Regions from separate parts of the Pseudomonas sp. GW821-FHT11G12 genome, predicted to be linked through region 1. Evidence: predicted binding sites of a transcription regulator. Region 1 holds the regulator's gene; the other holds the start of a gene.
What was found. The regulator sigma-54, encoded in region 1, starts transcription at its own class of promoters, with help from an activator protein. The targets are predictions, from matches to a motif close to ANTGGCATNNANNTTGCTNT.

Region 1 (4,417 bases):
CTTGAGCAGGGTTTCTTCATCGGCGTCCAGATACAGGACGTCGCACTGGATGTGCCGGCTGCGGACTTCTTCAAGCAATTCCGGAAAGCGCGAGAGATGACTGGGCAGATTGCGCGCATCGATCGATACCGCGACCAGTGGCTGAGACAGTTCCGTATGAATCAGTGCGCGCTCCGCCAGTTCCGGGAGCAGGCCGGCAGGCAAATTGTCGATGCAGTAGTAGCCGTTGTCTTCGAGGACATCCAGAGCGGTACTTTTGCCCGAGCCGGAGCGGCCACTGACGATGATCAAGCGCATGTTTAGTGCCCGTTTTGCTCGTCCAGGACAACCTGATACAAGGCTTCGTTGGTGGTGGCGCGACGCAATTTTTCGCGTACGTCCTTGCGGTCGAGCATGCTGGCGATCTGGCGCAGCAGTTCCAGGTGCGCATCGGTGGCGGCTTCCGGGACCAGCAGCACGAACAGCAGGTCGACCGGTGCACCATCGATGGCGTCGAAATCGATGGGCGCTTCAAGGTGCATCAAGGCGCTGATGGGGGATTCGCAACCCTTGAGGCGGCAATGGGGAATGGCGATGCCGTTGCCAAAACCGGTCGAGCCGAGTTTTTCACGGGCAATCAGTGCCTCGAAGACATCTTGCATCTCCAGATCCGGTACTTCCCGGGCGATCAGGTTGGCAATTTGTTCGAGGGCTTTCTTTTTGCTGCCGCCCGGCACGTTCACGAGGGAACGGCCGGGGGTCAGGATGCTTTCAAGTCGGATCATGGGGGTGGGGGTTATCGACCGGTAGCGCCCTGAAGCAGGCTCTGGGTCTTTTCCTTATGCTTTTTGAGTTGTTTATCAAGCTTGTCGGTCAGCGCGTCGATCGCTGCGTACATATCGGTATGTTCCGCGTTTGCGACGACCTCGTTACCGGGAATATGCAGCGTGGCTTCGATTTTCTGCTTCAGCTTCTCGACGCACATCGTGACTTGCACGTTGGTGATCTTGTCGAAATGCCCCTCAAGCCTCTTGAGCTTTTGCTCAACGTACTCACGGAGAGGTTGGGTAACTTCCAGTTGGTGTCCACTGATGTTGACTTGCATACAGCTTCTCCTTCGTTGCCAGTGCATAAAGCGGCAGGCCGAAGAGCCTGCCACTGGAACGCTGTAACGTGGCTTACATCAACCGCTTGCGTTCGCTCGAAGGCGCGATCCCGAGGGATTCGCGGTACTTGGCGACGGTGCGGCGAGCCACCTGAATGCCTTGTGCCTCCAGTAAACCAGCGATCTTGCTGTCACTCAACGGCTTTTTCTGATTTTCCGCGGCAACCAGTTTCTTGATGATCGCGCGGATCGCCGTGGACGAGCATTCGCCGCCTTCGGAGGTGCTGACGTGGCTGGAGAAAAAGTATTTCAGTTCATAAATGCCCCGGGGGGTATGCATGAATTTTTGCGTGGTCACCCGGGAAATCGTCGACTCGTGCATGCCCACCGCTTCGGCGATGTCATGCAGCACGAGAGGCTTCATGGCTTCGTCGCCGTATTCAAGAAAGCCGCGCTGATGCTCGACGATCTGGGTGGCCACTTTCATCAGGGTTTCGTTGCGGCTCTGCAGGCTCTTGATGAACCAGCGGGCTTCCTGCAACTGATTGCGCATGAAGGTGTTGTCGGCGCTGGTGTCGGCGCGGCGCACGAAACCGGCGTACTGGGCGTTGACCCGCAGGCGCGGCACCGATTCCTGGTTCAGTTCGACCAGCCAGCGCTCGTTGTCCTTGCGCACGATGACGTCAGGCACCACGTACTCGGCTTCGGTGGACTCGATCTGCGAACCGGGGCGCGGGTTGAGGCTCTGCACCAGTTCGATGACCTGGCGCAGTTCATCTTCCTTGAGCTTCATGCGGCGCATCAGCTGGCTGTAGTCGCGGCTGCCGAGCAGGTCGATGTAATCGGTGACCAGACGCTTGGCTTCCGCCAGCCAAGGAGTCTTGGCCGACAGCTGGCGCAATTGCAGCAGCAGGCATTCGCCCAGGTTGCGTGCGCCGATGCCGGCAGGTTCGAATTGCTGGATGCGGTGCAGGACGGCTTCGATCTCGTCCAGCTCGATGTCGAGCTCCGGATCGAAGGCGTCGAGAATTTCTTCGAGGGTTTCGTCGAGGTAGCCCTGATTGTTGATGCAGTCGATCAGGGTGACGGCGATCAGGCGATCGGTGTCGGACATCGGCGCCAGGTTCAGTTGCCACAGCAGGTGGCTTTGCAGGCTCTCGCCGGCGGAGGTACGGGTGGTGAAGTCCCACTCGTCGTCATCGCTGCTCGGCAGGCTGCTGGCGCTGGTCTGGTAGACGTCTTCCCAGGCGGTGTCGACGGGGAGTTCGTTGGGGATTCGCTCGTTCCATTCGCCATCCTCTAGATTGTCGACCGTCGGTGCGGTCTCCTGATAGGAGGGTTCCTGGATCTCGGTGTTGGGCTTCTGTTCGGCGTTGTCGGCCATGGGATCGGAGTTGTCGAAGTCGTCGCCGTCTTCCTGGCGTTCGAGCATCGGATTGGATTCCAGAGCCTCCTGGATTTCCTGTTGCAGATCCAGGGTCGACAATTGGAGCAGGCGGATGGCCTGTTGCAGCTGCGGTGTCATCGTCAGCTGCTGGCCCATTCTCAAGACTAGCGATGGTTTCATGGCAGGGGCTTAACACCTTATTCGCCGGCGCTATGCGCCATCCACTACAGGGCGCCGAAGCGCCAAACTTAAGCAAATTATATGCCTGAAACTGTCGTGTTTGCCTAGAGCGCTGTAACAATAAAAGCGTATAAAAGTGCGCTTCAACGTTACAGCACCCGGACGGCTGGTCGAATGCTGTCGCGCTTACAGGCGGAACTCGTGACCCAGATACACTTCCTTCACCAGATCGTTGGCGAGGATGGTCGCGGAGTCGCCTTCGGCGATCAGTTGGCCGTCATTGACGATGTAGGCCGTTTCGCAGATATCCAGCGTCTCGCGGACGTTGTGGTCGGTGATCAGCACACCGATGCCCTTGGCCTTGAGGTGGTGAATGATCTGCTTGATGTCGCCCACGGAGATCGGGTCGACACCGGCGAACGGTTCGTCGAGCAGGATGAATTTCGGTGCGGTGGCCAGTGCGCGGGCGATTTCCACCCGGCGACGCTCACCACCGGACAGGCTCATGCCGAGGTTGTCGCGGATGTGGCTGATGTGGAATTCCTGCAGCAGGCTTTCCAGCTCCTTGCGACGACCGGCCTTGTCGAGCTCCTGACGGGTCTCGAGGATGGCCATGATGTTGTCGGCCACCGACAGTTTGCGAAAGATCGACGCTTCCTGTGGCAGATAGCCGATACCGGCCTTGGCGCGACCGTGCATCGGCTGGTGGCTGACGTCCAGGTCGTCGATCAGCACGCGACCCTGATCGGCCTGCACCAGGCCGACGATCATGTAGAAGCAGGTGGTCTTGCCGGCGCCGTTGGGGCCGAGCAGGCCGACGATCTGACCGCTGTCGATCGACAGGCTGACATCGCGCACGACCTGGCGGCTTTTATAGGCCTTGGCCAGGTGCTGGGCTTTCAGAGTTGCCATTACTGGGATTTCTCGTCGGTTTTCTTCTTCGGCTGGATCACCATGTCAATGCGCGGACGCGCTTCGGTGACCTTGTTGCCGGTGGCACGACCCGCGCTGGCCAGCTTTTTCACCGTGTCATAGACGATTTTCTCGCCCTGAGTGGTGTTGTTGTCCTTGTCGACGACTTTCGCCTTGTCGATCAGCACAACGCGGTTTTGCGCGGCGTGGTACTGGATGGTCACGCCCCAGCCCTGTACAGGCTTGGTGTCGCCAGCCGTCTGCAACTGCTCGAAGTAGGCAAGGTTGCCCACCGAGGTCACGACGTCGATATCGCCGGTCGGGGTGCGGGTGATGGTCACGGTGTTGCCTTTGACGATCATCGAACCCTGAGTGATGATCACGTCACCTTTATAGGTGGCAACGCCATTCTTGTCGTCCAGCTGGGCATCGTCGGCCTGAATGCGGATTGGCTGCTCTTGATCGTTCGGCAGAGCCCAGGCGCTCACGCTTCCCAGTGCTGCGCCCAGACTGAGCAAAATAGGGAGGGTTTTAACGAGCCTCATACTGTCCTCTTACGTTCGATAGCAGGTGTATCCTGCTTTCCTTCAAATACGCTTTCATTCCCACGCCGGTCGATACACCGCCAGCGCCGTCGATTCTAACGGGTTGCTGGGTCTGCGCATATTGTTGCTGCGGGAACACTGTCATGCGAGTGGAGGTGATCAGGGTGTCGCGGTTCTTTTCATCGGTGCGCTTGACGCGAACCGAGTCGATCAGCTCGACCTCGGTGCCACCGGAATTCACTTCACCGCGCTCGCTGGTCACGTGCCACGGGAAGTCGGTGCCGCGATACATGTTCAGGTCGGGCTTGG
Region 2 (4,417 bases), on a different contig from region 1:
TACGAAGGCTACGGCCAGCGTTTTCGCATGGAAAAACTGCTGCACGAAGTGCGCACCGAACACCAGCACCTGGTGATCTTCCAGAACCCGCGCATGGGCCGGGTGATGGCGCTGGACGGCGTGATCCAGACCACCGAAGCCGATGAATTCATCTACCACGAAATGCTCACCCACGTGCCGATCCTCGCCCATGGCACCGCCAAGCGCGTGCTGATCATCGGCGGCGGCGACGGTGGCATGCTGCGCGAAGTGACCAAGCACGCCAGCGTCGAGCACATCACCATGGTCGAAATCGACGGCACCGTGGTCGACATGTGCAAGGAATTCCTGCCGAACCACTCCAAGGGCGCCTACGACGACCCACGCCTGAACCTGGTGATCGACGACGGCATGCGCTTCGTCGCAACCACCACTGAAAAGTTCGACGTGATCATTTCCGACTCCACCGACCCGATCGGCCCGGGCGAAGTGCTGTTCTCGGAAAACTTCTACCAGGCCTGCCACCGCTGCCTGAACGAGGGCGGCATCCTCGTGACCCAGAACGGCACGCCGTTCATGCAGATCGAAGAAGTGAAAACCACCGCCGGTCGCCTGCGCAGCCTGTTCCCGGACTGGCACTTCTATCAGGCGGCCGTGCCGACCTACATCGGCGGTTCGATGACCTTCGCCTGGGGCTCGACCAACCCGGCCTACCGCAAGCTGAGCCGTGAAACCCTGCAACAGCGTTTCATCGGCAGCGGCATCGTCACCCGTTACTACAACCCGGAAATCCACATCGGCGCCTTCGCCTTGCCGCAATACGTGCTGCAAGCGGTGAACAAGCCAAGCAACGACTGATCACTCAGCCGTTATCACTGCGGGAGCGAGCGGCTTCGTTCCCGCAGATGAAATGTTTTTCATGTTTCATCGGTGTAAAGCTTTTGAACGATCAATCCTGACAAAAGTCGAGATAGATATGAGCCCATTTGCGGGTTTGTTCGAGGAGGCACCAATGCAAAAGTGGAAAGTCACTTTCGTGGATGATCACGGTGAAATTGTCGATGAAATCTTCGAGCGCGCGGAATGCCCCAGCGACGATGAGGCCGCTCGATTGATCAAGGAACGACTCCTTCCTGTCGCCGCCGCACTGGATCTGAACGATCTGGAAGGGCGCACCTCCGATGCAGGCGCGAAAAGCCTGAAAACCCAGAACAGCATCGAAATCCGCAGCATCACGCCCATCTGAAAATCTTCTTGTCCGTAACGTACCAGGCCTTGGCAGCGGCTCTATCTTGGGGCTACTCTGCAAGCGAGATCAGCGAACGGATCGCTAAGGTCTGGTCTTGTCAGCTACATGCTTGTTTCCCGCCGGCAACACGGTTGTCGTAGCGCTTGAGCCGTTCGGCCAGGTGCAGGGAATACGGAAAGTCTATCCATCTATGCGAGGGGGACGTTCATGAGCACAGCCTATCAAGAAGACATCAGCAGCAGCGTGCTGCGCCGCATGAAAGAAGGCGGTTTCGATTTTTCCCGATTCCATCCCATCGAGTTCTACGCCATTTTCCCGGACGAGGAGCGGGCGCGCAGGGCGGCAGGCAAATTTCGCGGTGAATCCATCAATGCCCAGGTCAGCGCGCGCGACGACGGCGCGTGGTCCCTGGAATTGAGCAAGGTGATGTACGCAACCTACGACGACATTGGCGATTTCGAACAGGGCTTTTCGGCGGTGGTCGAGCCCTTGGGCGGCATCATCGAAGGCTGGGGCGTGAAGCAGGAGGTGCGCAACCGCCATCGTTTGAACTGATAACCCTCGCAACACGTCGAGCAACGGCTGACCTTCGGGTCGGCCGTTGTCGTTTCTGCACCCTGAACATCGCCCGGCAAAACCCTGAAACAAGAATCCGGCGCAAAAAAAAGCCACCGGGAGAGGTGGCTGAAAGGGAAGACCGGAAGGAGAGGAAACCGGTCAGGGTTACGGCCGGTAGGGCTGCCAGGGCAAGCCGGATCAGTTGGGCTGCGCACTTCGTCAGGGACGTTTCGCAGCGGATGTGCGGATTATCCGCAGGCGGCGCCGGGCAGTGAAATCAACTCTGACTATGCTGGTGATAGGCGACTGCACTGCGTCGCAATGAGGCGGGGGCGATCAGGTTGGGGCATTTGCCGCACAGGAATGGTGCGGTGTTTGTGGCGTGAATATCCAACTGATTGAAATCAAAGCGTTTATGCCGATGGCACGGGCCTTGCGAAGGCCTGTATGTCCGGGGTGACAAGGAGTACGGCATGATCCGCACCTATTTTGATGAAATGTACGATGCCGGCGGCCAGGTCCGCCCGCATTACCGGGAGTTTGCCCGCTGGCTGGCCGATACGCCTGACGAGCTGTTGGCCCAGCGGCGACGCGAGGCCGATCTGCTGTTCCATCGTGCCGGGATCACTTTCACGCTCTACGGGGACGAGCAAGGGACAGAACGCCTGATTCCCTTCGACACCATTCCGCGCAGCATTCCCGCCAGCGAGTGGCGGATCGTCGAGCGCGGCTGCATCCAGCGCGTCAAGGCGTTGAACATGTTCCTCGCCGACCTCTATCACGAGCAGCGCATCATCAAGGCCGGGATCATTCCCGCCGAGCAGGTGCTGGCCAACGAGCAATACCAGTTGGCGATGCAGGGGCTGGATCTGCACCGCGATATCTATTCGCACATCTCTGGCGTCGATCTGGTGCGCGACGGCGACGGCACGTATTACGTGCTCGAGGACAACCTGCGCACGCCCAGCGGCGTGAGCTACATGCTCGAAGACCGCAAGATGATGATGCGCCTGTTCCCCGAGCTGTTCGCGGCCCAGCGCATCGCCCCGATCGACCATTACCCGAACCTGCTGCTCGACACCCTGAAAAGCTCAAGCCCCATCGACGACCCGAGTGTGGTGGTGCTGACGCCGGGCCGGTTCAACAGCGCGTTTTTCGAGCATGCGTTCCTGGCCCGGGAAATGGGCGTCGAGCTGGTCGAAGGTGCCGATCTGTTCGTGCGCGACGACAAGGTCTTCATGCGCACCACTGACGGCCCGAAAGCGGTGGACGTGATCTACCGCCGGCTCGACGACGCGTTCCTCGACCCGTTGGCCTTCCGCCCGGATTCGATGCTCGGCGTGCCGGGACTGTTGTCGTCGTATCGCTCCGGCAATGTGGTGCTGGCCAATGCGATCGGCACCGGCGTGGCGGACGATAAGTCGGTGTATCCGTTCGTCACCGAGATGATCCGTTTCTACCTTGATGAAGAGCCGATCCTGAAGAACGTGCCGACGTGGCAATGCCGCAATCCGTCTGAACTTTCCCATGTGCTGGCCAATCTTCCGGATCTGGTGGTCAAGGAAACCCAGGGCTCCGGCGGTTACGGAATGCTCGTGGGGCCGGCGGCGACGACAGCGGAAATCGATGCGTTCCGCGAGCGGATCAAGGCCAAGCCCCACGCGTACATCGCGCAACCGACGCTGTCGCTGTCGACCTGTCCGACCTTTGTCGAAAACGGCATTGCGCCGCGCCATATCGACCTGCGTCCGTTCGTATTGTCCGGCCGCGAAACCCGGGTTGTGCCCGGCGGTTTGACCCGTGTCGCCCTGCGTGAAGGCTCTCTGGTGGTGAATTCATCCCAGGGTGGCGGAACCAAGGACACCTGGGTGGTCGAGGATTGAAGGAAGCCTGCCATGTTAAGTAGAACTGCCTCGGATCTGTACTGGATGTCGCGTTACCTGGAGCGGGCGGAAAACCTCGCCCGCATGCTCGATGTCAGCTATTCGCTGTCGCTGATGCCGCAGGACGGCCGTGGCGATGGTCTGCACGAACTGGCGATGCCGCTGTTGATCACCGGCACGCTGGACGACTACCTGGAACGCCACGGCGAGCTGCATGCCGAGCGATTGCTGCACTTCTTCGCGCTCGACGCGGCCAACCCGGCGAGCATCTATAGCTGCCTCGGCGCGGCGCGAGCCAGCGCCCACGCGGTGCGCGGTCGGATCACCGCCGACATGTGGGAGAACATCAACGCCACTTGGCTGGAGATCCGCGGGATCGCCAACCAGGGCCTCAGCCGCTATGGCATGAGCCGTTTCTGTGAGTGGATCAAGGAACGTTCGCACCTGTTCCGCGGGGCGTCCTACGGCACCATCATGCGCAACGATGCGTTTCGTTTCATCCGGTTGGGCACGTTCATCGAGCGGGCCGACAACACTTTGCGCCTGCTAGACGCCCGCTATGAAATGGCCGGCGATCAGGCCGAAGCGGTCAGCGACGGCACCGCCCACGCCTATTACCAATGGAGTGCCTTGTTGCGGGCCTTGTCCTCGTTCGAGGCCTACACCGAAATCTACCGCGACGCGCCCGGCGCCCGGCATGTCGCCGAGCTGCTGCTGTTGCGTGCCGACGTGCCGCGCTCGCTGCGGG

Region 2: the regulator sigma-54 is predicted to act here: its motif matches at 2,207-2,226, upstream of AC1RR7_RS20465 (circularly permuted type 2 ATP-grasp protein).

What each region holds. Positions count from the first base shown of each region.
Region 1 is NZ_JBXARH010000006.1:223,759-228,175, forward strand. It holds gene rapZ (RNase adapter RapZ) at 1-297, opposite strand, end outside; gene ptsN (PTS IIA-like nitrogen regulatory protein PtsN) at 300-764, opposite strand; gene hpf (ribosome hibernation-promoting factor, HPF/YfiA family) at 776-1,084, opposite strand; gene AC1RR7_RS19490 (RNA polymerase factor sigma-54) at 1,158-2,651, opposite strand; gene lptB (LPS export ABC transporter ATP-binding protein) at 2,838-3,563, opposite strand; gene lptA (lipopolysaccharide transport periplasmic protein LptA) at 3,563-4,108, opposite strand; gene lptC (LPS export ABC transporter periplasmic protein LptC) at 4,095-4,417, opposite strand, start outside.
Region 2 is NZ_JBXARH010000007.1:63,239-67,655, forward strand. It holds gene speE (polyamine aminopropyltransferase) at 1-837, shown strand, start outside; gene AC1RR7_RS20455 (hypothetical protein) at 992-1,225, shown strand; gene AC1RR7_RS20460 (ribonuclease E inhibitor RraB) at 1,436-1,783, shown strand; gene AC1RR7_RS20465 (circularly permuted type 2 ATP-grasp protein) at 2,260-3,669, shown strand; gene AC1RR7_RS20470 (alpha-E domain-containing protein) at 3,682-4,417, shown strand, end outside.